DNA from 2 places in the Streptomyces sp. NPDC033180 genome. Region 2 is predicted to be linked to the other one. Evidence: riboswitches for the same ligand, from Rfam matches in the RefSeq annotation. Region 2 holds a riboswitch; the other holds the start of a gene.
The links. A riboswitch is a leader RNA that binds a small molecule or an ion and turns the genes downstream of it on or off. The one in region 2 is predicted to bind S-adenosylmethionine.
Positions count from the first base shown of each region.

Region 1 (14,272 bases), on a different contig from region 2:
AGTCGAAGTACCCGGATCATTTTGCTGAGGCGGCGGAGGCGGAGGCGGTTGCGACCGCCATCAGGGAGTACGCGCCGCAGTTGATCCCGGGGCTGTTGCAGACTCCGGAGTACGCAAGGGCGGTGTTCCGCGCGTACCGGCCAACCGCGACAGAGGACGTGGTCGAGGAGTTGGTGGCCTCCAGGCTGGAGCGTGCACAGATCCTGCGGGATCCAACAACGCCCCTGTTGTGGTCGGTACTTGACGAGGCGGTGCTGCGCCGGAAGGTGGGCAGCGCTGCCATCATGGCGGAGGCTTTGCGGCACGTCGCTGACCTCGCACGCAGCCATCGACTCATCATGCAAGTGTTGCCGTTCACCGTCGGGGCTCACCCGTCGATGGGTGGCTCGGTGAAGCTCATGACTTTCGAAGACGCTCCTACGCTCGTGTACTTCGAGGGCCCTGGCACAGGACGACTGGAAGACGATCCGCCCACTGTTGCCCGCCACGAACTGGCTTACGATTTGGTTGGGGCCAACGCAGCGTCACCGGCAGAATCCCTGGCCTTGATCGAATCAGTGGCGGAGGATTACGCCCATGAGGACCAGCCCTGAGTACGACCTGAGCGCAGCTACTTGGCACAAGTCCACGTACAGCGGCCCTGACGGAGGCAACTGCCTGGAGATGGCCTGCTGGCGCAAATCCACCTACAGCGACGGCAGCGGCGGCAACTGCCTCGAAGTGGCCGACGGGCACCCGAACCTCGTCCCCGTCCGCGACTCCAAGAACCTCGCCGGCCCGAAGCTCGTGTTCCGGGCCACGGCCTGGTCCGCGTTCCTCGCGGACCTCAAGGACAACTGACCCCGAAGCTCAAGCGCCGAGCCCCGAGCCCTCTTTTCAAGGAACGGGAGGCGGGCCTCAACCCGCCTCAACCCGCCCTCCCTCCCTAGGAGTTGGCACAGTCGATCACTTTCGGGCTTCGACTTGCCACGCAACGTGACGACGCTCTAGCGTGCCCGAATAACGAACAACCCCCGCCAGGTGCTGCGAACACCTGCGGGGGTTTAACCATCACGATCGAGAAAGAGTCGATCCATGGCTGACGCCAAGCTTAGTACCGCCCTCCGCCCCGCGCACGCAGACCCGCACCCTGCGGCCAACCCGGGTTACGGAAAGCGTTCGGCACCCGAACAACTCCCCCGCACAAACAACGACTTCACCCACCTCCCACCCCGCGAAGCCGCCATCGCAGCCCGCATCGACCGGCTTCCCGACGGCGCGGACATCTCCGTAAAGACCCTGGCCAAGCACCTCCCATACGGCCAGTGCGCCCTCCGTACCGCCCTCAACAGGCTCCAGGCGGCAGGGCACTTGAGGCGGGGCAGGGAACACGTATACGGAAGCGGCAGTGCTCGCTGGATCACCCGAACGTGGTTCTCGCGGACGGCGCGGGACGACACTTGGTGGGCGGCATTCACGCGCGGCGACGTACCGGAACCGAACCCCGAGCCGGGGCGGGAGCCGGACAGACCCCAACGCCCCACCCGCAGCCGCGCGTTCATCCTCCTCGCGGCCCTCGGCCGGACGGCCCCCGCACTGTCCCTCTCGTACGCGGACTGCGTCGCCCTGGAACCCCAGCTCACGGAGTGGTTCACGCGCGGCGCCACGGAGCCGGACATCCTCCGCGCCCTCACGGCAGGACTCCCCACCCCGGTCCACAGCCCGGCGGCCCTCATCCGCAGCCGCCTCACGACCAAGCTCCCGCCCGCACCAGCCCCCCGCCCCGCGCTCCGCGTCCTGGAGTGCGGGAGTTGCGGAGCCCCCGGCCGCCCGGAGGCCCTGCCCGGCGGCACCTGCGGCCCGTGCCGGGGCGAGCCGGGCCCCGCGAGGCCCGACCGGCCGCTGACGGCCGCAGCGGTCCGCGCCCACGCGAAAGTTGCCCGCGCGGCGACCAGCCGTCCCCAGGAAAGGACACACGCATGACCGCTCCATCGATCAGACGGCACTCAGCAGGGGCACCATGAAGAGGAGGAGGCAACAACATGACCCCTGGCACCGCCGAACGCCCGCAGATGTCCGTCGAGGAGTTCGAAGAACTCGTCCGCCGCGCCCCGGAGACTGTTCGCAACAAGCTTGAGTTCTACGGCGGCAGGCTGCATGTCAAGCATGGCCCCATCGACGTCGAAGACTTTGAAGAGCTCGCCCGCGTGGCGCCCGAGACGGTCACCCTCGAACTCATCAACGGAAAGCTTGGGGTCAAGCCCGTGCCGGACCATCTCCACGGGGCCATCGTCATGTGGCTGCTGCGGCAGTGCATGCAGCAGCGGCCCGAATTGGCCCTGTACCCGGAGCAGGGGCTCAAGGTTCCGACGTATCGCAAAGGGCGAGCCAGGCCGGACGGCACCCTGGCGCCGCTGGACCACTTCATCGCCCAGGACGGCGAATGGGCCTCCCCCGAGGGCGTCCTCATGACCGTAGAGGTCACCTCGCACGACAGCGACACAGACCGACGCGACCGCCAGGAAAAGGGCCGCGCCTACAGCTACGTCGGCATTCCCGTGTTCCTCCTCATCGACCGGGACAACGACACCCTGGTCGTCCACAGCCTTCCGCAGGACGGCGTCTACCAGAAGCGTCGCTCCTACCACTACGGCGCCACCGTCCGCCTCCCTGCCCCAGTAGCCATCACCCTCGAAACCGAAAAGCTCAAGGACTACGCCAACTGATCCCACTCCCTGGCCCCGGCAGGCAGGTCCCCGCCGTCCACCGAGGGCCCAGGCCGCGTCTGAGGAGTACGCGAGCGGTGGCGGCATGCGGCACAGTCAAGGACCCCCGCGCGAACGCTGAACCGGCCCCCTCCCCGGTCGCCTTCGCGACATACTTCCCCGGCCCCGGCAGGCCCCCTCAGGCCCCGCTGACCGAGTTCCGCCGCTGATACGACCGACGCCCGGCCGTCGACCACGCGGCCCTGAAGACTTCCCGGCCCACGCAGTGCAAATGCCGCCATTTCCCTTCTGTCCGAAAGGACCCCGCCCCCCGCGTGGAAACCCCGGACCACCTTCCGGCACCTACATGACGTAACGAGGATGACACCGAACGTCATCGAAGCGGCACAACCGGAGGGGACCCTTCATGACCGAGCTCAACGAGCCCAACGACCCCAACGCGCCCACCGAAGAGCAGATCATCGAGGCCTGGCGGTCCGCCGCCCACATCACCCTGGCACCCGGCCCCCAGGAGGTGTCCGAGGCGGCCCCCACCCCGGACCAGGAGTGGACGCTGCCGGGTGGCAGGGCCTGGGTGTACCTCGCCGATCCCCAGCAGGGCCTGACCCGGCCGGTGATCCTCGCCGACGGCTTCAGCACGGGACCGAGTGACCTGGACTTCCTCTACGAGGGCCTGGACCGGGGCGAGTACGCGCTCATCAGCGAGCTGCGGACGCGCGGCAGGGACGTCGTCATCCTCGGCTTCGACGAGCGCAGCGCCTCCATCCTGGACAACGCCGTGGCCGCACGGTCGGCGATCCAGGAGGCGATCGCGCGGCGCACCGGCGACCACCCGCTGACGGTCGGCGGGTTCAGCATGGGCGGTCTGGTCACGCGGTACGCGCTCGCCAGGATGGAGCGCGACGGTGTCGACCACCAGACCGCGCTGTACGTCTCCTACGACAGCCCACACCGCGGGGCCTGGATCCCGATCGCGCTGCAGTCGTTCGCGCACTACATCCGGCGGCTCAACGCGGCCTTCTCGAACCAGATGAACAGCCCGGCCGCGCGCCAGTTGCTCTGGCAGCACATCTCCGAGTGGGACGACAGCCCCGAGACCGACAAGGAGCGCGTCGAGTTCCTCGCCGAGCTGGAGCGGGTCGGCGGCTGGCCGAGGCGCCCGAAGAAGATCGGCGTCGCCAACGGCGTACGCAGCGGCGTGGCCAACGGCATCACCCCCGGGCAGCGGGCGTTCCGCGGCAAGGGCCTTGCCATCACCGGCACCCACCTCTACACGCAGTCGGTGGGCGAGGACCAACTCGTCGCGCAGCTGCGGGTGGTGACCCTGCGCAAGCCGCAGATCCACACGTCCGGCATGCCCGAGATCGACGGCGCCCCCGGCGGCACCCTGGAGGGCTTCGGCATCCTCGCCGACGAGCTGAACAAGATCCCCGCCATCATCGGTCTCGGCTCCGAGGCCGAGATCCGCGAGCACTGCTTCGTACCCGCCGTGAGCGCGGTGGCCCTGCGCGACATCGACACCCACGAGAAGCTGCACGACCCGCTCCCGGAGCAGTCCGAGGACAGCGAGTTGGACGAGTACCTCTGCGCCACCCACAACGAGGCCCACACCCTGATCACGCAAGAACTCTGCACCTGGCTGCTCGACCGCCTGCCGTAGTCACGCACGGCTCCTGAAACGCCCGAGGGCGGCACCCCTTCGTGAGAAGGAGTGCCGCCCTCGGTTCGCGTGAAGCGATGAACCGCTGATCAACCAGAGGTCGATCAGAAGTCCATGTCACCGCCCGGCATGCCGCCGCCGGCCGGGGCAGCGCCCGCCTTCTCCGGCTTGTCGGCGATGACGGCCTCGGTGGTGAGGAACAGCGCGGCGATGGACGCGGCGTTCTGCAGGGCAGAGCGCGTGACCTTCGCCGGGTCGAGGATGCCCTCGGCGATCATGTCGACGTACTCACCGGTCGCGGCGTTCAGGCCGTGGCCGACGGTCAGGTTGCGCACCTTCTCGACGACGACACCACCCTCGAGGCCGGCGTTGACCGCGATCTGCTTCAGCGGGGCCTCAAGGGCCAGCTTCACAGCGGCGGCACCGGTGGCCTCGTCGCCCTCGAGCTCAAGCTTCTCGAAGACAGCGGCGGCCTGGATGAGGGCCACGCCACCACCGGCGACGATGCCCTCTTCGACGGCAGCCTTCGCGTTGCGAACGGCGTCCTCGATGCGGTGCTTGCGCTCCTTGAGCTCGACCTCGGTCGCGGCACCGGCCTTGATGACCGCAACACCGCCGGCGAGCTTCGCCAGGCGCTCCTGCAGCTTCTCGCGGTCGTAGTCGCTGTCCGAGTTCTCGATCTCGGCGCGGATCTGGTTGACGCGACCCTGGACCTGGTCGCTCTCACCGGAGCCGTCGACGATGGTCGTCTCGTCCTTGGTGATGACGACCTTGCGGGCGCGGCCGAGCAGGTCGAGACCGGCGTTCTCCAGCTTGAGGCCGACCTCCTCGGAGATGACGGTGCCACCGGTGAGGATGGCGATGTCGCCGAGCATGGCCTTGCGGCGGTCACCGAAGCCCGGGGCCTTGACGGCGACGGACTTGAACGTGCCACGGATCTTGTTGACGACCAGGGTCGACAGGGCCTCGCCCTCGACGTCCTCGGCGATGATCAGCAGCGGCTTGCCGGACTGCATGACCTTCTCGAGGAGCGGAAGGAGGTCCTTCACGTTCGAGATCTTCGAGTTCAGGATCAGGATGTACGGGTCGTCGAGCGACGACTCCATACGCTCCATGTCCGTGGCGAAGTACGCCGAGATGTAGCCCTTGTCGAAGCGCATGCCCTCGGTGAGCTCAAGCTCGAGCCCGAAGGTCTGCGACTCCTCGACCGTGATGACGCCTTCCTTGCCGACCTTGTCCATCGCCTCGGCGATGAGCTCGCCGATCTGGGTGTCGGCGGCGGAGATGGAGGCCGTCGAAGCGATCTGCTCCTTGGTCTCCACGTCCTTGGCCTGCTCGAGCAGGGCGCCCGAGACGGCCTCGACGGCCTTCTCGATGCCACGCTTGAGGGCCATCGGGTTGGCACCGGCGGCCACGTTGCGAAGGCCCTCGCGGACCAGCGCCTGCGCCAGGACGGTCGCGGTCGTCGTGCCGTCACCGGCGACGTCGTCCGTCTTCTTCGCGACCTCCTTGACCAGCTCGGCGCCGATCTTCTCGTACGGGTCCTCGAGCTCGATCTCCTTGGCGATGGAAACACCATCGTTGGTGATCGTGGGGGCGCCCCACTTCTTCTCGAGGACGACGTTGCGACCCTTGGGGCCCAGGGTCACCTTGACGGCGTCGGCGAGCTGGTTCATGCCGCGCTCGAGGCCGCGCCGTGCCTCCTCGTCGAACGCGATGATCTTGGCCATGTGAAGTGGTCCTCCCGGACAGGGGTGGCATGCTCCGGATCGCGCCAGTGCCCGCGACGGACGGCCTGCAAACCTTGTGGTTCCTTGCCCCACCCGGCCTGCGGGCCTCACCGACCCGATCCAAGTTCTGTCACTCTCACTCGGAGAGTGCTAAGCCCAATGATTAGCACTCGACCCCTACGAGTGCAAGCGCCTCTCACGGATCCCCGACGTACGAGGGGGCGCGCGCCCGGGGGTGTGCCACGGGACGCACGGGGGGCCCGCACCCCTGTCGGGATACGGGCCCCTCGTCGCTCTCTAAGTCGCTGGCCGATCGCGCCGAGATCAGACGGCGAGCTTGACCATGTCCGCCTGCGGACCCTTCTGGCCCTGCGAGATCTCGAACTCCACTCGCTGACCTTCTTCAAGGGTGCGGTAGCCGTCCATCTGAATCGCGCTGTAGTGGACGAAAACATCCGCACCACCGTCGACCGCGATGAAGCCGTACCCCTTCTCCGCGTTGAACCACTTGACGGTGCCCTGAGCCATGCCTAACTCCCCTATTACTGGCCCTTGCACGGGCCCGCACTTCGCGGACCCGGGTCAGACCTCACCCCCCCAATGGGTTGTGGAGGCGTGCGCCGGAACGCGTCGACCGCGGCTGAATGTATCTGTCCAACTGCCCTCTGCAACAGGTCAATCGGACGAGAATTCTGGGCACGCCTGATCGGTAATATGCGGAGAATTCGCCGGAGTTCAGGGCAAGTCGGGCCAGACAAATGCCACGGAGAGGGCAAATGGGCAGTGCACTTTGGCTACTTCTTGTCGCCCTCGGGGCGACTTCGTATATGCGCTCGGCACAAACAGGAAGCTCGCTTCCCAACTGTACCGCGCTCAATCACATGGAATTGCCCCCTCCACTTCTCTCGCGGAGGGGGCAATTCAGATTACGCAGGGTATTTCTTTAAAGAATCAACCACCCGCGACGGCGGGGATGATCGAGACCCCGGCACCGTCCGGCGTCGCGGTCTCAAGACCCTGCTCGAAGCGGACGTCGTCGTCGTTCACGTAGACGTTCACGAAGCGCCGCAGCTTGCCCTGGTCGTCCAGGACGCGCGCAGCGATACCGGTGTGGTTCTTCTCCAGGTCGGCGATGACCTCGGAGAGCGTCGCCCCCTCGGCGGCGACCTCGGACTGACCGCCGGTGTAGGTGCGAAGAATGGTGGGGATACGGACGTTGACGCTCATGGGATCACCTCGGTAGATCGAGAGGGCGCCCCATCAGGGGGCGCCCCGAAGGGGCGCGGGAACTGCGCGACCAGCCACGACGGTCCCGCAGACAACAGCGATGCCTACTTGGCAAGACCCGCGGAGCGGAACGCGTCAAGGCTGGGCTTGATCGTCGCGGTCGCCTGAGACCTCTCGGCAACGGCATCAAGCGTCTTGAGCCCATCGCCGGTGTTCAACACCACCGTGGTGAGGGAGGGATCAATGAGCCCCGCCTCGACCAGCTTCTTCGTGACGCCCACCGTCACACCCCCGGCGGTCTCCGCGAAGATCCCCTCGGTCCGAGCGAGCAGCTCGATCGCGTCCACGACCTGCTCGTCGTTCACGTCCTCGACGGCCCCGCCCGTGCGACGCGCGATGTCCAGGACGTACGGCCCGTCGGCGGGGTTGCCGATGGCGAGGGACTTGGCGATGGTGTCCGGCTTCTGCGGGCGCACGACGTCGTGGCCCGCCTTGAAGGCGGTCGACACCGGCGAGCAGCCCTCGGCCTGCGCACCGAAGATCTTGTAGGGCTTGTCCTCGACGAGCCCGAGCGCGATGAGCTCCTTCAGACCCTTGTCGATCTTCGTGAGCTGCGATCCGGAGGCGATCGGAATGACCAGCTGATCGGGTAGGACCCACCCCAGCTGCTCACAGATCTCGTACGCCAGGGTCTTGGAACCCTCGCCGTAGTACGGCCGCAGGTTCACGTTCACGAAGCCCCAGCCCTCGCCCAGCGGATCGCCGATGAGCTCGGAGCAGAAGCGGTTCACGTCGTCGTAGTTGCCCTCGATGCCGACGAGCTCGCCGCCGTACACCGCGGCCATGACGACCTTGCCCTGCTCCAGGTCGTGCGGGATGAACACGCAGGAGCGGAAGCCGGCGCGGGCAGCGGCGGCGCCCACGGCGCCGGCGAGGTTGCCGGTGGAGGAGCAGGAGAGGGTGGTGAAGCCGAAGGCGCGCGCGGCCTCGATGGCCTGCGCGACGACGCGGTCCTTGAAGGAGTGCGTGGGGTTGCCGGAGTCGTCCTTGACGAACAACTTGCCCTGCTCGACACCGAGTTCACGGGCGAGGTTGTCGGCCTTGACGAGCTTGGTCCAGCCGGGGTTGATGTTCGGCTTCTCGGCGACGTTCGCGGGGACGGGCAGCAGGGGCGCGTAGCGCCAGATGTTGTCGGGGCCGGACTCGATCTGCTTCCGGAGTGCCTCGGGGTCACCGGTCGGCAGGTCGTACGCCACTTCGAGCGGGCCGAAACAGGCCTGACAGGCGAAGATCGGGCCGAGGGCGTAGAGCTCGCCGCACTCGCGGCAGGAGAGGCCGGACGCGGGGCCGAGATCCACGGAACCCGTGGTCGAAGAGGTGTTTTCGTTCGTTGCGACAGTCTGCGCAGCCATGGAGGCGAGGCCCTTTCTCCTCATCTTCCTCGCGGCGCATCTCGCCACGAGACGGAATTGGCACCTTCCCCACCGAGACCTCGCGTGCGTGGTCGGCGGGATGGTTGCCGGGGCTTCAACGGGCCGTATCCCTCTGCCCCTCTGGATGAGCGGTATGGCGCCGGGGCTTCATGGGCCCAGGGCATTTGTTACGCGATGGCCCCCGACGTGCGATGGTCATCCGCGTTGTTCAAGACTGTAACCGACGGCCTGGACCCTTGAGATAGTCGTCCGAACCGCGAGATGGATCACATGTAGGCCACACACAGGAGGAGCCACCCGTGCTGGAAGAGGCCGAGCGCTGGCTGACCAGGCGTTCCTGGTCCGTCGCCGACCGTCCGCTCAGCGCACTCGTCGCCGCCAAACGGGCGTCGGGGGCCTCGGTGAGTGTCGTCCTGCCCGCGCTCGACGAGGAGGGGACGGTCGGCGGGATCGTCGCCGAGATCCGCCGCGAGCTGGTCGAGAGGCAAGCGCTCGTCGACGAGCTCGTGGTGATCGACTCCGGCTCCCGGGACCGTACGGCCGAGGTGGCGCGGGAGGCGGGGGCACGGGTCGTGCACCGGGACGAGATACTGCCGCGCGTCCCGGCCGTGCCCGGCAAGGGCGAGGTCATGTGGCGCTCGCTCCTGGTGACCGGCGGTGACATCGTCGCGTTCGTCGACGCGGACCTGAGGGAGTTCTCGGCGGACTTCGTCACCGGCATCGTGGGCCCGCTCCTGACCGAGCCCGACGTGGACTTCGTGAAGGCGATGTACGACCGCCCCCTGGCCGGAACCGCCGATCAGGGCGGCCGGGTCACCGAACTGATGGCACGCCCGCTGCTCAACATGCACTGGCCCCAACTGGCGGGTTTCGTCCAGCCGCTGGGCGGTGAGTACGCGGCGCGCAGATCCCTCCTGGAGCGGCTGCCGTTCCCCGTCGGTTACGGAGTGGAGCTGGGTCTGCTCGTCGACGCGCTGCACACGGTGGGCCTGGACGCGCTCGCGCAGGTCGATGTCGGCGTGCGCAAGCACCGGCATCAGGACGGGCAGGCGCTCGGCCGGATGGCGGCGGCGATCTACCGGACGGCACAGCTGCGGCTCGCGCGCGGCCATCTCGTACGGCCCGAGCTCACCCAGTTCGAACGGGGCGAGCAGGGGTTCGAGCCGCGGACCCATTCGGTGGACACGGAGGAGCGTCCGCCGATGTGCGGCATCGCGGAGTACGCGGCACGCCGCGTGGCGTAACCACCCAAGCCGGGCATTTTGTCTACATTCCCCACTTATGAGGGTCAGACAGGTGAGGGTCAGACAGGTAATGGGAAGCGCGCGACGCGTCGGTGGCATGGCCATGGCCACGGCCGTCCTCGCGACAGGAGCACTCGGCGCCGCGGCCGTACCCGCCGCGGGCATGGACACCGCATACGGATCGCGCACCGGCCAGGTCGCGATCCCCGCCGGTGAGCGGGCGGAGCAGAGCGGGCCCGCGAGGCCGGCGAGCGGTCCGGGTGAACTCGCCAAGAGCGGCAGCGACTCGGACACGATGCTGTACGCGGGCCTGGCGATCGCCCTGTGCACGCTGGGCGCACTGGCGGTGGCGGCGGCAAGGAGCAGACGCCACTGACAGTCGGCGACCGGTCGCCGGTCGCCGGTCGCCGAAGGTATACGGCCGGGCCCCCACCAGGGCCCGGCCGTACGTTTGAGTCCTCCCCCGAAGGGCTAGGTTTCGCCACATGGTCTCCGAGCACGCCGCCGCCCAGGTCCTCGTCGCGTCCAACCGCGGCCCCGTCACGTACACCCTGGAGGAGAACGGGGAACTGACGGCCAAGCGGGGCGGAGGCGGACTCGTCTCGGGTCTGAGCGCGATCGGCGACGACGCGGATGCCCTGTGGGTCTGCGCGGCGCTCGGCGACGGTGACCGGGAGGCCGTGCGGCGCGGGGTCGGCGAGCCCGGCGTGCGGATGCTCGACATCGACGCGGGGTCGCACGAGGGCGTGCACGCCGACGCGTACAACGGGATCGCGAACTCGGTGCTGTGGTTCGTCCACCACATGCTCTACCAGACCCCGCTCGAACCGGCCTTCGGACCGGAGTTCCGGGCGCAGTGGGCGTCGTACGAGACGTACAACCGCGCCTTCGCCGAGGCGCTGGCCGAGAGCGCCGGAGCGGGCGCGGCGGTCCTCGTCCAGGACTACCACCTGGCGCTGGTGCCGGGGATGCTGCGTGAGCTGCGCCCCGACCTGCGCATCGGCCACTTCTCGCACACGCCGTGGGCGCCGGTGGACTACTTCCGGATGCTGCCTGACGACGTCGCGGAGCAGCTGTTGCGCGGCATCCTCGGGGCCGACCGGGCGGCGTTCCTGACGGGCCGGTGGGCGGACGCGTTCACGGAGTGCTGTGTGGCCGTCCTCGGCGGTACGACCGGTACGCGGATCGGCGTGCACGGGCTCGGGGCGGACGCGGACTTCCTGCGTGAGCGGTCGCGGCGGGCGGACGTGGAGGAACGCCTTGTCGCGCTGCGGGAGCAGGTGGGTGCCGGGCGGAAGGTGATCGTCCGCGTCGACCGGACGGAACTGTCGAAGAACATCGTGCGGGGGCTCCTCGCGTACCGGGAGCTGCTGGCCTCGCGGCCCGAGTGGCGGGAGCGGGTGGTGCATGTCGCCTTCGCCTACCCGTCGAGGCAGGACCTCGCGGTGTACCGCGACTACACGGCGTCCGTGCAGACGCTGGCCGACGAGATCAACTCGGAGTACGGCGTGGAGGGTTGGACCCCGGTCGTCCTCCACGTGAAGGACGACTTCGCGCGCTCCCTGGCGGCGTACCGCCTGGCGGACGTGGCGCTGGTGAACCCCATCCGGGACGGCATGAACCTCGTGGCCAAGGAGGTTCCGGTCGTCTCCGACGACGGGTGCGTTCTTGTCCTGTCGCGGGAGGCGGGGGCGTACGAGGAGCTGGGCGAGGACGCGGTCGTCGTCAACCCGTACGACGTGACGGGCACGGCTGCCGCGTTGCACGCGGGGCTGACGATGCCGGTCGGCGAACGCGCCGAACGCACGAAACGCCTCGCTGCGGCGGCGACGGCATTGCCCCCGGCCCAGTGGTTCCTGGACCAGCTGCGGGCACTGGGGTCCTGACGGCTCCGCCCCAGACCCCGCTCCTCAAACGCCGGAGGGGCTGATTCTTCAGCCCGGCCCTCGCGCCGAGCGAGTCTTCGGGAAGGGGCGGGGTCGGGGAAAGATCACTGAGTAGGCGTCCAACCCGACCTCGGCGCCGATCAGCTCAGTTGAGCCGTGATGGCGGACAGCAGCTCCACCACGCCCTGGGGCCCGTCCACCACCAAGTCAGCCCGTTCCGCCAACTCCGCCACCTCCGCACTGCCACTGCACACCAGCAGCCCCCGCACCTGGTCCGAGCGGAGCTTCTCCACGGCCGCGAAAGCGGGCAGGTCGCCCAGGTCGTCGCCCGCGTACAACACACTCTCGGCGCCGACCTCCCGTACGTAGTCGGCAAGGGCCACGCCCTTGTCCATGCCCGGAGGGCGCAACTCCAGGACCATGCGGCCCGGTTCGACGATCAGGCCGTGGCGGGCGGCCAGCTCGCCCAAGGGCTCCCGAAGTGCTTCGAACGCGGCCTGCGGGTCGCGTGCGCGGCGGGTGTGGACGGCGACCGCGCGGCCCTTCTCCTCTATCCACGTGCCGCGCCAGGCGCCGATCGTGTCCAGGAAGCCGGGCAGTTCGGCGCGCACGGCGGCCACGCCGGGGTGCGGCTCGGCCGCGTGCACGGCGCAGGAGACGGCGTCCCAGCGCTCGGCTCCGTAGTGCCCGAGCACGACGAGGTGCTCAAGGCCCTGGACGCCCGCCAGGCCGCCGTAGCGCACCGCCACGCCCGCGGGGCGCCCGGTGACGACGGCGACGGACAGCACCTTCGGCGCGAGCGCGGCGAGGGCCGGGACGGCGTCGGGGTGGGCGCGGGCCTGCTCGGGGTCGGGCACGATCGGGGCGAGCGTGCCGTCGAAGTCGAGCGCGATCACGGCTTTCCCGGGCCGCGCGAGGAGCGCCGCGAGCCCCTCGCGCCCGGCGGCGGTCACGGGCTCGGGCAGCTCGGGAGAGTACGGCGAGTACACAGGGTCACCCATGGGCCCGACCCTACGCTCAACGCTCCTCGCGCCGGGACTCCCTGACCCGCCGAAGCCGGTTGACGGTGACCGGATCGTGCGCGAGGGCACGCGGATCGTCGAGCAGGGCGTTCAGGAGCTGGTAGTAGCGGACCGGCACCAGGCCCAGCCGCTCGCGCACGGCCCGCTCCTTGGCGCCGGGACCGGTCGCCCAGTCGCGGCGCTCAAGGGCGAGGATCGCGCGGTCCCGCTCGGAGAGGCCGGTGTCGGGGAACGCGTCGTCCCTCGCGTCGTCGTCCGTGGCGTCCGTCATGCCCGTCACGCTATTCCGAGTTCTCCTCGGTGGCCGCCTTGGCCTGGATCTGGCTGAGGATCGACGCCGGATCGCCGTTCGCGTCGACGGCCTTGCCGATGTACTTCTTGACCTCGACGGAGACCTGCGCCCAGGACGTCTTGCCCACGGGGTACAGCTGCGAGGTGGAGAGCTCGTCGAGGAACTCGGCGAGCGCCTTGTCGTTCTTGTTGCCCGTCATCTCCTCGGTGGCGGAGTTCGTGACGGGCAGCAGGTCGTACTCGCGCGAGAAGTCCAGGACGTTCTTGGTGCTGTAGGCGAAGTCGAGGAACTTGCCGATCTCCTCGCGGTGGCCCTTCTGCCTGAAAGCCATCATCCAGTCGGCGACACCCATCGTGGCCTGGGCCTTGCCGTTCACCCCGGGCATCGGCACCATGCCGTACTTCACGCCCTTCTTCGCGGCCATCTGCATCAGCGTGGGATGGCCGTTGAGCATGCCGACGTCGCCGCGCGTGAAGGCGGCGAAGGCCTCGGCGCGGTCGAGCTTGGCGGGGGGCGTGGGGCCCGTCAGGCCCTTGCCGACGAGCTCGTCCTTCAGCCAGCTGAAGGTCTTCACGTTCTGCGCGGAGTCGATGTCGTACGTGCCGACGTTGTCGGTGTAGCCGCCGCCACCGCTGAGCAGCCACTGCATGGTCTCGGCCTGCGCCTCTTCCTTGCCGAGCGGCAGGGCGTAGGGGATCTTCACGCCGCGCGCCTTGAGCGTCTTGGCGGCGGCCGCGAGCTCGCTCCAGCTCTGCGGCGGGGTGAGGCCGGCGTCCTTGAAGATCTTCTCGTTGTAGAAGAGCAGACGCGTGGAGGAGGCGAACGGCATGCCGTACTGCACGCGCTTGACCTCGCCCGCCTCGGAGAGGGGGGCCATGAAGTCGGCCTGGGTGGAGATGGAGACCAGGTCCTCGGTGCGGTACAGCTTGTCCTGCGCGGCGTAGTCGGCGTAGGCGCCGATCTGGGCCATGTCGGGGGCGTCGCCGGCCTTGACCATGTCCTTGACCTTGCGGTCCACGTCGGTCCAGGAGTAGACGTCGACGTCGACCTTGATGCCGGGGTTCTTGGCCTCG
Region 1 is NZ_JBVIPU010000022.1:31,348-45,619, reverse strand. It holds gene ACZ5WE_RS36360 (helix-turn-helix domain-containing protein) at 1-593, shown strand, start outside; gene ACZ5WE_RS36355 (DUF397 domain-containing protein) at 577-840, shown strand; gene ACZ5WE_RS36350 (hypothetical protein) at 1,075-1,962, shown strand; gene ACZ5WE_RS36345 (Uma2 family endonuclease) at 2,022-2,705, shown strand; gene ACZ5WE_RS36340 (esterase/lipase family protein) at 3,112-4,365, shown strand; gene groL (chaperonin GroEL) at 4,470-6,095, opposite strand; gene ACZ5WE_RS36330 (cold-shock protein) at 6,420-6,623, opposite strand; gene ACZ5WE_RS36325 (MoaD/ThiS family protein) at 7,047-7,322, opposite strand; gene thrC (threonine synthase) at 7,427-8,734, opposite strand; SAM riboswitch class I at 8,752-8,886, opposite strand; gene ACZ5WE_RS36315 (glucosyl-3-phosphoglycerate synthase) at 9,055-9,999, shown strand; gene ACZ5WE_RS36310 (hypothetical protein) at 10,070-10,375, shown strand; gene ACZ5WE_RS36305 (alpha,alpha-trehalose-phosphate synthase (UDP-forming)) at 10,485-11,885, shown strand; gene otsB (trehalose-phosphatase) at 12,026-12,886, opposite strand; gene ACZ5WE_RS36295 (DUF3263 domain-containing protein) at 12,903-13,178, opposite strand; gene ACZ5WE_RS36290 (ABC transporter substrate-binding protein) at 13,189-14,272, opposite strand, start outside.
Region 1: another riboswitch for S-adenosylmethionine. It lies ahead of thrC (threonine synthase); the one in region 2 lies ahead of ACZ5WE_RS02105 (aminotransferase class V-fold PLP-dependent enzyme).

Region 2 (14,272 bases):
CCCGATGACCTTCGCGAGCTCGATGACGGGGAGCGGGCAGCGCTTGCCGAGCGCGTCCACGACGAGGGAAGCCGATTCCGTACGCGGCGCCGGCGCCGAGGGCACGCCCAGTTGTTCGCGTACGCCGGCCACCACACCCGGCAGAACCTCCAGGAAACGCTCGACGTCAGCTTCCTGGGTCCCCCGTGGGAGTGACACCCGGACGTTGCCCTCGCTCAGTACGCCCATCGCCTTCAGGACGTGGCTGGGGGTCAGCGTCGAGCTGGTGCAGGAGGAGCCGGAGGAGACCGAGAAGCCTGCCCGGTCCAGCTCGTGCAGCACGGTCTCTCCATCGACATAGAGACACGAGAAGGTCACCAGATGGGGGAGGCGCCGCCGCGGATCGCCCACCACCTCCACGTCCGGCACAAGCCCCGGCACCCGCGCCCTGATCCGCTCCGTCAACTCCCGCAGCCGGGCGCCCTCATCGGCGGCCTCGGCCTGCACGGCACGGAGCGAGGCCGCGGCGGCGACCACGGCCGGGATGTTCTCGAAGCCGGGCGCACGCCCCGACTCCCGCTCGTCGGCGGGGCCTTGCGCGGCGAACCGCTCCCCCTTGCGCACGACGAGCAGCCCCACGCCCGGCGGCCCGCCCCACTTGTGGGCACTGGCGGCGAGCAGTGACCACTCCCCGCCCACCCGGCCCCACGGGAGCGACTGCGCCGCGTCCACCAGGAGCGGCACCCCGGCGGCGCGACACGTCGAGGCGACATCGGCCACCGGCTGCTCGGTGCCCACCTCGTGGTTGGCGGACTGGAGGCAGGCAAGGGCCGTGTCGGGGCGCAGGCCCGCGGCGTACGCGTCCGTGGACACCGCGCCGGACCGGTTCACCGGGATCTCCGTGACCGCGCCCCCGTCGGCTTCGAGGGCCGCCGCCGCATGGAGCACCGAAGAGTGTTCGACCGCCGACACGACCAGATGCCGCCCGACACGCCGACGCCCCGCGAGCGCCCCGGCAATTCCGGAGTGCACGGCCTGCGTACCCGAGGAGGTGAAGGAGAGCTCGTCCGGCCGGCAGCCCACCGCGTCGGCGGCGGCCTCACGGGCGGCATCGAGCAGCAGCCTGGCCCGCCGCCCCTCGCGATAGAGCCGAGCGGGATCGGCCCACCCCTCGTCGAGCGAGGCCTGCAGCGCCTGGCGGGCCACGGGGTGCAGGGGAGCGGAGGACGCGGCATCGAAGTAGGACACACGGCAACGCTAAAGCGTGCGCCCAGGGGGGGCGCCCCAGGGGAGCGCCCCGAAGGGGCGCGGGGAACTGCGCGACAAGCCACGACGCGCCCGCGGTCGCGACCCCAGGGGGCAGGCCCGGGCCGGTGGGCGTACCGACCCCCCGTCAGAAAGGGGTGGACGGCGGGGTGTCCCACCCTCCCGAGTGACCCGCGGCGCGTTAGGCACCCTCCCCGCGCGACCCCAAATAGCGTCCAGTAAGGTTTGGCCCGCATAAACATCCAAACCCCTGCCCGCCGCAGGGCGGCGACCGACGACCGAGAAGGCCGCACCCGACCGCGCGGGCCGAGACTCTCGGGAAGGCGCTACGTGAGTCCCAACGGCTCCGACCGCTCGTCGCGGCGCCCGATGCGGCGGAAGCTGCCGCAGGTGCTGACTGCGGGCCTGATCTTGGCAACCGCGACAGGTTGCACATACAAGGACTTTCCCCGCCTTGGTATGCCCACCCCCGTAACGGAAGAGGCTCCCCGGATCCTCTCCCTCTGGCAGGGCTCGTGGGCGGCAGCGCTCGCCACGGGCGTGCTGGTCTGGGGTCTGATCCTGTGGAGTGTGATCTTCCACCGGCGCAGCCGCACCAAGGTGGAGGTACCTCCGCAGACGCGTTACAACATGCCCATCGAGGCGCTCTACACGGTGGTGCCTCTCATCATCGTCTCGGTGCTCTTCTACTTCACGGCACGTGATGAGACGAAGCTCCTCCACCTGGACAAGAAGCCCACCCACACGGTCAACGTGGTCGGCTACCAGTGGAGCTGGGGCTTCAACTACATCGAGGACGTGCCGGGTTCCAACAAGGGTGACGCGAAGACGGCCAAGGAACTGGAGGCCATCCCGGACAAGTTCCGTGATGCGTTCCCGTCCAACGCCGGCGGCGTCTACGACGTCGGTACGCCCGGCCAGCGGAACCCGCAGAACGGCAACCCCGGTCCGACCCTCTGGCTCCCCAAGGGCGAGAAGGTCCGGTTCGTACTGACTTCGCGTGACGTCATCCACTCCTTCTGGGTGGTGCCGTTCCTCATGAAGCAGGACGTCATCCCGGGCCACACGAACGCCTTCGAGGTGACTCCCAACAAGGAGGGCACCTTCATGGGCAAGTGCGCCGAGCTCTGCGGTGTCGACCACTCCCGGATGCTCTTCAACGTCAAGGTCGTTTCCCCCGAGCGCTACCAGAAGCACCTCGAGGACCTGGCGAAGAAGAACCAGACCGGTTACATCCCGGCCGGCATCGAGCAGACGAAGCACGAGAAGAACCGGGAGACGAACAACCTGTGAGCATCCTCAACGAACCTCAGGGTGCCGCGGCAGCAGAAGACTCGTACGAGAACGAGCTGCCGGTACGGCGCAAGCAGCCGGGTAACGTCGTGATCAAGTGGTTGACGACCACCGACCACAAGACGATCGGCACGCTCTACCTGGTCACGTCGTTCGCGTTCTTCTGCATCGGCGGAGTGATGGCGCTCTTCATGCGCGCCGAACTCGCTCGTCCCGGCTCGCAGCTCATGTCGAACGAGCAGTTCAACCAGGCGTTCACGATGCACGGCACGATCATGCTGCTGATGTTCGCGACGCCGCTGTTCGCCGGGTTCGCCAACTGGATCATGCCGCTGCAGATCGGGGCGCCCGACGTGGCGTTCCCGCGGCTGAACATGTTCGCGTACTGGCTGTACCTCTTCGGCTCGCTCATCGCGGTGGCCGGCTTCCTCACCCCGCAGGGTGCGGCCGACTTCGGCTGGTTCGCCTACTCCCCGCTGTCGGACGCCGTCCGCTCGCCGGGCATCGGCGCCGACATGTGGATCATGGGTCTGGCCTTCTCCGGCTTCGGCACGATCCTCGGCTCGGTCAACTTCATCACCACGATCATCTGCATGCGCGCACCCGGCATGACGATGTTCCGGATGCCGATCTTCGTGTGGAACGTCCTGCTGACCGCTGTTCTGGTCCTGCTGGCCTTCCCGGTGCTCGCCGCCGCGCTGTTCGCCCTGGAGGCGGACCGTAAATTCGGCGCCCATATCTTCGACGCGTCCAACGGCGGCGCGCTGCTATGGCAACACCTCTTCTGGTTCTTCGGCCATCCAGAGGTGTACATCATCGCGTTGCCATTCTTCGGAATCATTTCCGAAGTCATCCCGGTCTTCTCCCGGAAGCCGATGTTCGGCTACATGGGTCTGATCGGCGCGACGATCGCCATCGCGGGTCTCTCCGTGACCGTGTGGGCGCACCACATGTACGTCACCGGTGGCGTGCTCCTACCGTTCTTCTCCTTCATGACGTTCCTGATCGCCGTGCCAACAGGCGTGAAGTTCTTCAACTGGATCGGAACGATGTGGAAGGGCTCACTGAGTTTCGAGACACCGATGCTCTGGGCCGTCGGCTTCCTGATCACCTTCACCTTCGGTGGTCTGACCGGCGTCATCCTGGCCTCGCCGCCGATGGACTTCCACGTATCCGACTCGTACTTCGTGGTCGCGCACTTCCACTACGTCGTCTTCGGCACCGTGGTCTTCGCGATGTTCTCCGGCTTCCACTTCTGGTGGCCGAAGTTCACCGGCAAGATGTTGGACGAGCGGCTCGGCAAGATCACCTTCTGGACGCTGTTCGTGGGCTTCCACGGCACGTTCCTGGTGCAGCACTGGCTGGGCGCCGAGGGCATGCCGCGACGTTACGCGGACTACCTCGCGGCCGACGGTTTCACCGCTCTGAACACGATCTCGACGATCTCCTCGTTCCTGCTCGGTCTGTCGATACTGCCGTTCTTCTACAACATCTGGAAGACCGCCAAGTACGGCAAGAAGATCGAGGTCGACGACCCGTGGGGCTACGGACGTTCGCTCGAGTGGGCGACATCCTGCCCGCCGCCGCGGCACAACTTCCTCACCCTGCCGCGGATCCGTTCCGAATCCCCGGCGTTCGACCTGCATCACCCTGAGATCGCTGCTCTCGACCAGCTCGAGAACACCGGTCATGGTGACAAGGCGCTCGCGGGCGGCAAGGAGGCCGGCAAGTGAAGGTCCAAGGCAAGATGTTCATCTGGCTGAGCGTCTTCGTGCTCGCCATGGCGATCGTCTACGGCTGGTGGTCGAAGGAGCCGGCCGGTACGACCGCGCTGTTCCTGGCCTTCGGCCTGTGCATCATGATCGGCTACTACCTGGCCTTCACGGCCCGGCGTGTCGACGCGGCCGCACAGGACAACAAGGAAGCCGACGTGGCGGACGAGGCCGGCGAGGTGGGCTTCTTCAGTCCGCACAGCTGGCAGCCGCTCTCGCTGGCCATCGGTGGCGCGCTCGCCTTCATGGGCGTCGTCTTCGGCTGGTGGCTGCTGTACTTCTCGTTCCCCATCCTGATGATCGGCCTCTTCGGCTGGGTCTTCGAGTACTACCGGGGCGAGAACCAGACCCAGTGAGTCAGTGACTCCCGCTTCACCGAGGGCCCGGACATTCCGTCAGGAGTGTCCGGGCCCTCGGCGTGTTGCGCTTGACACTCGTACGGGTCACCCGACGCGCCGGAGCCGATGAACCTTCATACCGTGAGTTTCATGAGCCACTCACCGCGAATCCGCACGGTACTGAGCTGCACCACGCTGGTGGCCGCCCTCGGGGTGGGAACCACGGCGTGCGGCAGCTCCGACGGCCACCCGCTCTCGGCGAAGCCGTACGACGCGGCGGGCCAGATCGCCTTCAACGGCCCGGTGGGCAGTCAGAAGGCGGATCCCGACAAGCCCCTGGAGGTCACCGCCCAAGGCGACGACGGGCGCATCACCGATGTGACGGCCACCGACGCGATGGGGCGGTACGTGGCGGGTGAACTCGCCGCGGACGGCGCCCGTTGGCAGAGCACGGCGCCGCTCGCCGCGGGGGCGCACTACACGGTTCAGGTCAGCACCGAGGACGACGAGGGCTCGCCGGGCCGCAAGGTCATGACGTTCGACACGAACGTGGCGGACAAGAAGAAGCGCCTGGATGTCACCTTCGGCCCCGAATCGGGGAAGTACGGCGTGGGCCAGCCGGTCACGGCCAAGCTCAGCGTCAAGGTGAAGGACAAGAAGGCCAGGGCCGTCGTGGAGCGCTCGCTGAAGGTCGACACGCAGCCCGCCACGGAAGGCGTGTGGCACTGGGTGGACAGCGAGACGCTGCACTACCGCCCCAAGGAGTACTGGCCCACGGGCACGATCATCAACGTCCGGAGCAACCTCGAGGGCATCAAGGTCCGCGACAGGCTCTGGGGCGGCGACGCCAAGCCGCTGAGGCTGACCATCGGCGACCGCATCGAGGCCGTGACGGACGCCGGGTCGCACTACATGACGGTCTACCGCAACGGCGAGGAGATCAACTCCATGCCGGTGACGACGGGCAAGCCCGGCTACTCCACACGCAACGGCGTCAAGGTCGTGCTGGGCAAGGAGTACTCCGTACGTATGACCAGTGCCAGCATCGGCGCATCGGACTTCTACGACAAGCAGGTCTACTACGCGACGCGGGTCACCGACTCCGGTGAGTACGTGCACGCCGCCCCGTGGTCGGCCGGCTCGCACGGGAACGCGAACACCAGCCACGGCTGCACGGGCATGAGCACCGACAACGCCGCCTGGTTCTACGAGACCGTCCGCCAGGGCGACATCGTGAGGGTCGTCAACAGCTACGGGGCGGACATGGACCCGTTCGGCAACGGCTTCGGTGACTGGAACGTCGACTGGAAGAACTGGCGGGACGGCAGCGCCCTGTTGGGCGGGGTCAAGAAGGGTCCGACGGTGCTCGACGCGGCCCGGCTGCGGCCGCAGGTCTAGCGGCGCCGCAGGACGGCACAGAAGGCCCCGTGCCGAGGCGCGGGGCCTTCTGCCGTGGCGTCAGGCCTGTACGGCCAGCTTCTCGCGCAGCAGGGCGGCCAGGGAGTCCGCGAACTCGACCGGATCGACCGGAAGGGTCACCGCGGCCTCCGCGCGGCTCCAGGTGGCCAGCCAGGCGTCCTGCGGGCGCCCCATGAGCAGGAGCACGGGCGGGCACCGGAAGATCTCGTCCTTGAGCTGGCGGCAGACCCCCATGCCGCCGATGGGGGTGGCCTCGCCGTCCAGTACGCAGACGTCGATGCCGCCCCGGTCGAGTTCCTTCAGCACGGCGGGCAGCGTCGCGCACTCGATGAACTCGACCGCGGGAACGTCCGCCGCCGGCCTGCGTCCGGTGGCCAACCGGACCTGCTCGCGGGTGCTCGCGTTGTCGCTGTAGACCAGCACCGTGGCGGTCGGCTGCATTGTTCCTCCGCTTCGTTGAGGGGCTCTCGGCCAGGGACCGATGCGCGGATGCTACTCCTCCGGACACCCCGTCAACAGCGGTTCGGACAGCCCTTCGATGGGCCATACGGGCAGGACACACCCCGCAGACACTCCGAACGGCACCCCCCGGGGTGAGGGCGGGATAAGCGACCGACATAATGTCGGTCGTGGCGACAGCAACGACAGTAGATACCGGGCACGCGCACCCGCCGGTCAATCGGCCGAACCTCACCAGCGTCGGAACCATCATTTGGCTGAGTTCCGAGCTGATGTTCTTCGCGGCCCTCTTCGCGATGTACTTCACCCTGCGATCGGTGACAGGTCCTGATCACTGGAAGGAAATGGCGTCCGCGCTGAACTTCCCGTTCTCAGCGACGAACACCACGATCCTGGTGCTCTCCTCCCTCACCTGCCAGCTAGGCGTGTTCGCCGCTGAGCGTGGTGACGTGAAGAAGCTCCGGATGTGGTTCATCGTCACCTTCATCATGGGTGCGGTCTTTATCGGTGGTCAGGTGTACGAGTACACCGAGCTGGTCAAGCACGAGGGCCTCTCGCTCTCGTCGGACCCGTACGGCTCGGTCTTCTACCTGACCACCGGCTTCCATGGCATGCACGTGACAGGCGGACTCATCGCCTTCCTGCTGGTCCTCGGCAGGACGTACGCGGCCAAGAGGTTCACCCATGAGCAGGCGACCGCAGCCATCGTCGTGTCCTACTACTGGCACTTCGTCGATGTTGTCTGGATCGGTCTCTTTGCCACGATCTACATGATCAAGTAAACGGGGCCGGGCTCAGACGGGCCCACGTTCCGACTCATTCCAGAAGCATCGACGCAGAAGATCCTGACACCGGGGTAATCCGTGAAAAAGCTCTCCGCACGACGACGCCACCCGCTGGCGGCGGTCGTCGTACTACTCCTCGCGCTGGCGGCCACCGGGGGGCTGTACGCCGCGTTCGCACCCGCGGACAAGGCGCAGGCCGACGACACCGCCCAGTCCCTCGCCATCGACGAGGGCAAGAAGTTGTACTCCGTGGGCTGCTCCAGCTGCCACGGAACCGGCGGTCAGGGGTCCTCCGACGGTCCTAGCCTGGTGGGCGTCGGCGCAGCCGCCGTCGACTTCCAGGTCAGCACCGGCCGCATGCCGCTCCAGCAGCCGGGCGCCCAGGCGCCGAAGAAGAAGGCCATCTACAACCAGGCCCAGATCGACCAGCTCGCGGCGTACATCGCCTCGCTGGGCGCGGGCCCGACCGTCCCCACCGAGAAGCAGTACAGCCCGGACGGGGCGGACATCGCCAAGGGCGGCGAGCTGTTCCGCACCAACTGCGCGCAGTGCCACAACTTCACCGGTGAGGGCGGCGCGTTGACGAAGGGCAAGTTCGCTCCTTCGTTGGAGGATGTCTCCCCGAAGCACATCTACGAGGCCATGCAGACCGGCCCGCAGAACATGCCGTCCTTCCCCGACACGATCATGCCGGAGAAGAACAAGAAGGACATCATCGCGTACCTCGACGCGGTCAACGGCGAACAGACCGAGAGCCCTGGCGGTCTGAAGCTGGGTGGCCTGGGTCCGGTCAGTGAAGGCCTGTTCGGCTGGATCTTCGGTCTCGGCTCGCTGATCGCGGTCGCCGTGTGGGTCGCCGCTCGGACCGCAAAGGCCAAGAAGTCATGAGTAGCCAAGAGAAATCAGAAGAGAACCTGCCCAGCACGCAGGAGACCGAGCACGGCTCGGTAGCGGTGAAGGACGAGAACCCGTTCGCCGACCCGGGGCTGCCGCCCCATGAGCACCGTGTCCAGGACATCGACGAGCGGGCCGCCAAGCGGTCCGAGCGTGCGGTCGCCTTCCTGTTCACCCTGTCGATGCTCGCCACGATCGGCTTCATCGCCTCGTTCGTGTCGTTCCCGGTCGACAAGCGCGTCTACATCTTCCCGATCGGCCACATCAGCGCGCTGAACTTCTCCCTGGGCATGACCCTGGGCCTGGCGCTCTTCTGCATCGGCGCGGGCGCGGTCCACTGGGCCCGCACCCTGATGTCCGATGTGGAGGTCGCCGACGAGCGGCACCCCATCGAGGCCGAGCCCGAGGTCAAGGCCAAGGTCATGGCCGACTTCAAGGCCGGTGCCACGGAGTCGCAGTTCGGCCGGCGCAAGCTGATCCGCAACACGATGTTCGGCGCGCTCGCCATGGTGCCGCTCTCCGGCGTCGTCCTGCTGCGCGACCTCGGTCCGCTGCCCGAGGACAAGCTGCGGCACACCCTGTGGGCCAAGGGCAAGCTGCTCGTGAACATGAACACGAACGAGCCGCTGCGCCCGTCGGACGTCCAGGTCGGTTCGCTGACCTTCGCCAAGCCCGAGGGCCTGGAGGAGCACGACCACGACTTCCAGAAGGAGATCGCCAAGGCGGCCCTGATGATCGTCCGTATCCAGCCGGACAACATCAAGGACAAGCAGGAGCTCGAGTGGTCGCACGACGGTGTCGTCGCGTACTCCAAGATCTGCACCCACGTCGGCTGCCCGATCTCCCTGTACGAGCAGCAGACGCACCACGTCCTCTGCCCGTGCCACCAGTCCACCTTCGACCTCTCCGACGGTGCCCGAGTGATCTTCGGCCCGGCCGGTCACGCGCTGCCGCAGCTGCGCATCGGCGTGAACGAAGAGGGCTACCTCGAGGCGCTCGGCGACTTCGCTGAGCCCGTCGGTCCTGCTTTCTGGGAGCGCGGATGAGCACTACGACGACGGATACGCGTAAGAAGGAGGCGCCCGCAGGTGAGCGGGTCGCCGACTGGGCCGACGGACGCCTGGGGATCTACTCCCTGGCCAAGGCCAACATGCGCAAGATCTTCCCGGACCACTGGTCCTTCATGCTCGGTGAGATCTGCCTGTACAGCTTCATCATCATCATCCTCACGGGTGTGTATCTGACCCTGTTCTTCCACCCGTCGATGAACGAGGTGGAGTACCACGGCAGTTACATCCCGCTGCAGGGCCAGCTGATGTCCGAGGCGTTCAACTCGACCATGCACATCAGCTTCGATGTGCGCGGTGGTCTGCTGATCCGGCAGATCCACCACTGGGCGGCGCTGATCTTCCTCGCGGCGATGTTCGTGCACATGATGCGCGTCTTCTTCACGGGTGCCTTCCGCAAGCCCCGTGAGGTCAACTGGGTCTTCGGCTTCCTGCTGTTCGTCCTCGGCATGTTCACCGGCTTCACCGGTTACTCGCTCCCGGACGACCTGCTCTCAGGTACCGGTGTGCGCTTCATGCAGGGCGCCATCCTGTCCGTGCCGATCGTGGGCACGTACCTGTCGATGTTCCTGTTCGGCGGGGAGTTCCCCGGCGGCGACTTCGTGGCGCGGTTCTACTCGGTGCACATCCTGCTGCTGCCGGGCATCATGCTCGGGCTCGTGGTGGCGCACCTGATCCTGGTCTTCTACCACAAGCACACGCAGTTCGCGGGTCCCGGCAAGACCAACAAGAACGTCGTCGGCATGCCGCTGCTCCCCGTCTACATGGCGAAGGCCGGAGGCTTCTTCTTCCTGGTCTTCGGTGTGATCGCGGCCATCTCGGCGATCGCCACGATCAACCCGATCTGGGCGCTCGGTCCCTACCGGCCCGACCAGGTGTCCACCGGAGCGCAGCCCGACTGGTACATGGGCTTCTCCGAGGGCCTGATCCGTGTCATGCCGGGCTGGGAGATCAACCTCTGGGGTCACACGCTCGTCCTGGGTGTGTTCATCCCGCTGATCATCTTCCCGCTGGTCCTGGTCGCCATCGCGGTCTACCCGTTCATCGAGTCCTGGGTCACCGGGGACAAGCGCGAGCACCACATCCTGGACCGCCCGCGCAACGTCCCGACCCGTACGGGCTTCGGCGTCGCGTGGATCACCTGGTACATGGTGCTGCTCGTCGGTGGTGGAAACGACCTGTGGGCCACGCACTTCCATCTGTCGATCAACTCGATCACCTGGTTCGTGCGCATCGCCTTCTTCGTGGCACCGGTCATCGCCTTCGTCATCACCAAGCGGATCTGCCTGGGTCTGCAGCGGCGTGACAAGGAGAAGGTCCTGCACGGCCGCGAGTCGGGCATCATCAAGCGCCTGCCGCACGGTGAGTTCATCGAGGTCCACGAGCCGCTGGGCCAGGAGCAGCTGCACACGCTCACCGCGCACGAGCAGTACGCGCCGGTCGAGATCGGCCCCGCGGTCGACGAGAACGGCGTCGAGCGCAAGGTGTCCGGTTCGCAGAAGCTCCGGGCCAAGCTCAGCAAGGGCTACTACGGGGAGGACAACCAGATCCCCAAGCCCACCACCGAGGAGTACAAGGAGATCACGAGCGGCCACGGCCACCACTGATCCTCCGGAGCTCTGAAGCTCTGACCAAAGGTCGCCACGGCGAGAGCCCCGTTCCATGCGTTCCAGTGCATGGACGGGGCTCTTTGCCGTCCCCGGAGCTGGATAAGGTGTTCCTGTCCCATGCCTAGACGAACCCAGGAGCGGCATATGAGCGCTGTGACCCCCGCAGGAGGCAACACCGCGGCGGCCCGTTCCTGGCCGGGTGTGCTGAACGGACTGCTCGAGGGACGTGACCAGAGCACCGAGGACACGGCCTGGGCCATGGACCGGATCATGCGCGGCGAGGCGACCGACGCGCAGATCGCGGGCTTCGTGGTCGCGCTGCGGGCCAAGGGCGAGACCGTGGACGAGATCTCCGGCCTCGTCCGCACGATGTACGAGCACGCCAACGTGATCGAGGTGCCGGGGCAGACCGTCGACATCGTCGGCACCGGCGGTGACGGCGCCAAGACCGTCAACATCTCCACGATGTCCGCGATCGTGGCCGCGGGCGCGGGCGCGAAGGTCGTCAAGCACGGCAACCGCGCGGCCTCCAGCGCCTCGGGCGCCTCGGACGTCCTGGAGAAGCTCGGCGTGAACCTGGAGCTGCCGCTGAATCGGGTCGTCGAGGTGGCCGAGGAAGCCGGGATCACCTTCTGTTTCGCCGTGAAGTTCCACCCGGCGCTGCGGCACGCCGGCGGGGCGCGCAGCCAGCTGGGCATCCGGACCGTCTTCAACGCCCTCGGGCCGCTCACCAACCCGGCCAAGGTGCGGGCCCAGGCGGTCGGGGTCGCCGACCCGCGGATGGCGTCGATCGTGGCCGGGGTCTTCGCCGAGCGCGGGAACTCCTCCCTCGTCTTCCGCGGCGACGACGGCCTCGACGAGCTGACGACCACCTCGACCTCCCGGGTCTGGGTCGTGCGCGACGGCGCCGTGCGCGAGGAGGCCTTCGACCCCCGGGACGTCGGCATCGACCTCGTCCCCGTGGAGGCGCTGCGGGGCGCTGACGCCTCGTACAACGCCGAGGTGGCGCTGCGCCTCCTCGACGGTGAGAAGGGACCGGTCCGGGACGCCGTACTGCTGAACACGGCGGCCGCCCTGGTGGCGCTGTCGCCGGGCGAGGGGACCCTCGTGGAGCAGATCGGCGCAGGGATCGCGAAGGCGGCGCAGGCCATCGACTCCGGAGCCGCGAAGAAGGCCCTGGAGCTGTGGGTGGCGGCCAGCAACAGGTGAGTGTGGTGCCCACCGCGGTCCGGATGCCGGACTGCGGTGGGCACCGAGAAGATCGTGTGGCAAGATGCTGCGCAGGTCATGAGTGACAGCGATTAGGCCCCGGCTCGCTGTCCGGCAACCCTCCGTCCGTGGCGGGGTGCCCCGGGTGAAGACCAGGCCGTGGACAGCAAGGTCCATGGCAAGCGCGGACCCCTGGACATCGGTGAATGTCCGCCCCTGGGGTCCTGGTCCTCAAGGGAGCAGTCTCGTGAGCAAGCGAATGCGATAGGGCTTCCCGGCCCCTTTTCCGCACCCCCTTTTTCTTTCGTCACTGCAGCGCCGTTCGAGCGCGCTCGCAGTGAACTCGCCTGCCTTCCCACGGGAGTTCGCCATGTCCGCACGCTCTGTCGCCACCACCACCGACGTCGCCTCCGCCGAGTCCGCCGACCCCTGCTGTGCCGCGCCGCTGCCCGTCCTCGGCCGTGACGTCACCGTGCCGCTCGTCACCGGCGGCGAGGTGACCTACGCGGCGCTGGACTACGCGGCGAGCGCCCCTGCGCTGCAGCGAGTGTGGGACGACGTGTCCGCGTACGCGCCGTACTACGGCAGCGTGCACCGCGGTGCCGGGTACCTCTCGCAGCTCTCCACCGACCTCTTCGAGAACAGCCGGGTCGCCGTCGCCGAGTTCCTCGACTGCCGCGAGGACGACCAGGTCGTCTTCACGCGCTCGACCACCGACTCGCTCAACCTCCTTGCCGCGGCCCTCCCGGTCGACTGCCAGGTCTTCGTCTTCGAGACCGAGCACCACGCCTCGCTGCTGCCCTGGCGCGACGCCCGCGTGACCTACCTGAACGCCCCGCGCACCGCCGATCAGGCCGTCGCCACCCTGGAGCGCGCCCTCGCCGACCGCGACCCCTACGGGCCCGCCCTGGTCTGCGTCACCGGTGCCTCGAACGTCACCGGTGAGCTGTGGCCGGTCAAGGAACTCGCCGCCGCCGCCCACGCGCACGGCGCCCGCATCGTCCTGGACGCCGCTCAGCTCGCGCCCCACCACCCCGTCTCCATCAGCGAGCTCGACGTCGACTGGGTCGCCTTCTCCGGCCACAAGCTGTACGCGCCCTTCGGCTCCGGCGTCCTCGCGGGTCGCTCCGACTGGCTGCGGGACGCCGAGCCCTACCTCGCGGGCGGCGGCGCCTCGCGCAAGGTCGCGCGGCGTACGGACGGCGGCGTGGACGTGGAGTGGCACGACACCGCCGCGCGCCACGAGGCCGGGTCGCCGAACGTCATCGGCGTGTACTCGATCGCCTCCGCCTGCAAGGCGCTGACGGAGGCCGGCTTCGACGAGCTCGTCGCCCGTGAGCGCCACCTCATCGCCAAGGTGCGCGAGGGCCTCGCCGAGGTGCCCGCGGTGAAGGTGCTCTCGCTCTTCGGCGACGACGCGCCGCGCGTCGGCGTCATCTCCTTCGTCGTCGACGGCTGGAACAGCTCACACTTCGCCGCCGCGCTCTCCGCCGAGTACGGCATCGGCGTACGCGACGGCCTGTTCTGCGCCCACCCGCTGGTGCGCACCCTGCTCGGCAGCGACCCGCAGACGCAGGGCGAGTGCGGCGCCCCCGAGGCGGCGCCCGGCGAGAAGTCCCTGAACGCCATCCGCGTCAGCTTCGGCGCGGGCACCCCCGACGAGCACGTGGAGCGTTTCGTGCGCGCCGTCAAGGAACTGGTGGCGGACGGCGCGCGCTGGAACTACCGCACGGAGGACGGGCGTTGCGTGCCCGACACCAACGCCGCCTGAGCCCTGGGTCGTCCCTTGAGGCGTGAGCCCAGGACGATCATCCGCAGGGCCCGCTCGGTCGCGTCGGTGAGGAACTCGCCGCCCCGGCCGAGCGCCTCGGTGAGTGAGACCGGCGCGGGCAGGATCGCGCTGTAGGCGTCCACACCGACCGCCCGTACGTGGTGTGCGCCCTGGCCGATCGTGCCCGCGAGGACCAGGACGGGCCGGCCGAACCGCTTCGCGCGCCGCGCCACTTCGGCGGGGACCTTGCCGCGCGGCGTCTGGTGGTCCAGGGCGCCCTCGGCGGTGACGACGAGGTCGGCGCGGGCCAGGCGCGCGTCCAGGTCCAGATGGTCGAGCAGGACGTCGAAGCGGGGCAGGAGCTGGGCGCCGAGGGCCGCGAGACCGGCTCCCAGGCCGCCGGAGGCGCC
Region 2 is NZ_JBVIPU010000001.1:443,811-458,082, reverse strand. It holds gene ACZ5WE_RS02160 (aminotransferase class V-fold PLP-dependent enzyme) at 1-1,227, opposite strand, end outside; gene ctaC (aa3-type cytochrome oxidase subunit II) at 1,576-2,538, shown strand; gene ctaD (aa3-type cytochrome oxidase subunit I) at 2,535-4,271, shown strand; gene ACZ5WE_RS02145 (cytochrome c oxidase subunit 4) at 4,268-4,666, shown strand; gene ACZ5WE_RS02140 (L,D-transpeptidase) at 4,799-6,046, shown strand; gene ACZ5WE_RS02135 (DNA-binding transcriptional response regulator) at 6,107-6,508, opposite strand; gene ctaE (aa3-type cytochrome oxidase subunit III) at 6,688-7,308, shown strand; gene qcrC (cytochrome bc1 complex diheme cytochrome c subunit) at 7,390-8,199, shown strand; gene qcrA (cytochrome bc1 complex Rieske iron-sulfur subunit) at 8,196-9,251, shown strand; gene qcrB (cytochrome bc1 complex cytochrome b subunit) at 9,248-10,879, shown strand; gene trpD (anthranilate phosphoribosyltransferase) at 11,027-12,091, shown strand; SAM riboswitch class IV at 12,166-12,282, shown strand; gene ACZ5WE_RS02105 (aminotransferase class V-fold PLP-dependent enzyme) at 12,462-13,862, shown strand; gene ACZ5WE_RS02100 (glycerate kinase family protein) at 13,814-14,272, opposite strand, start outside.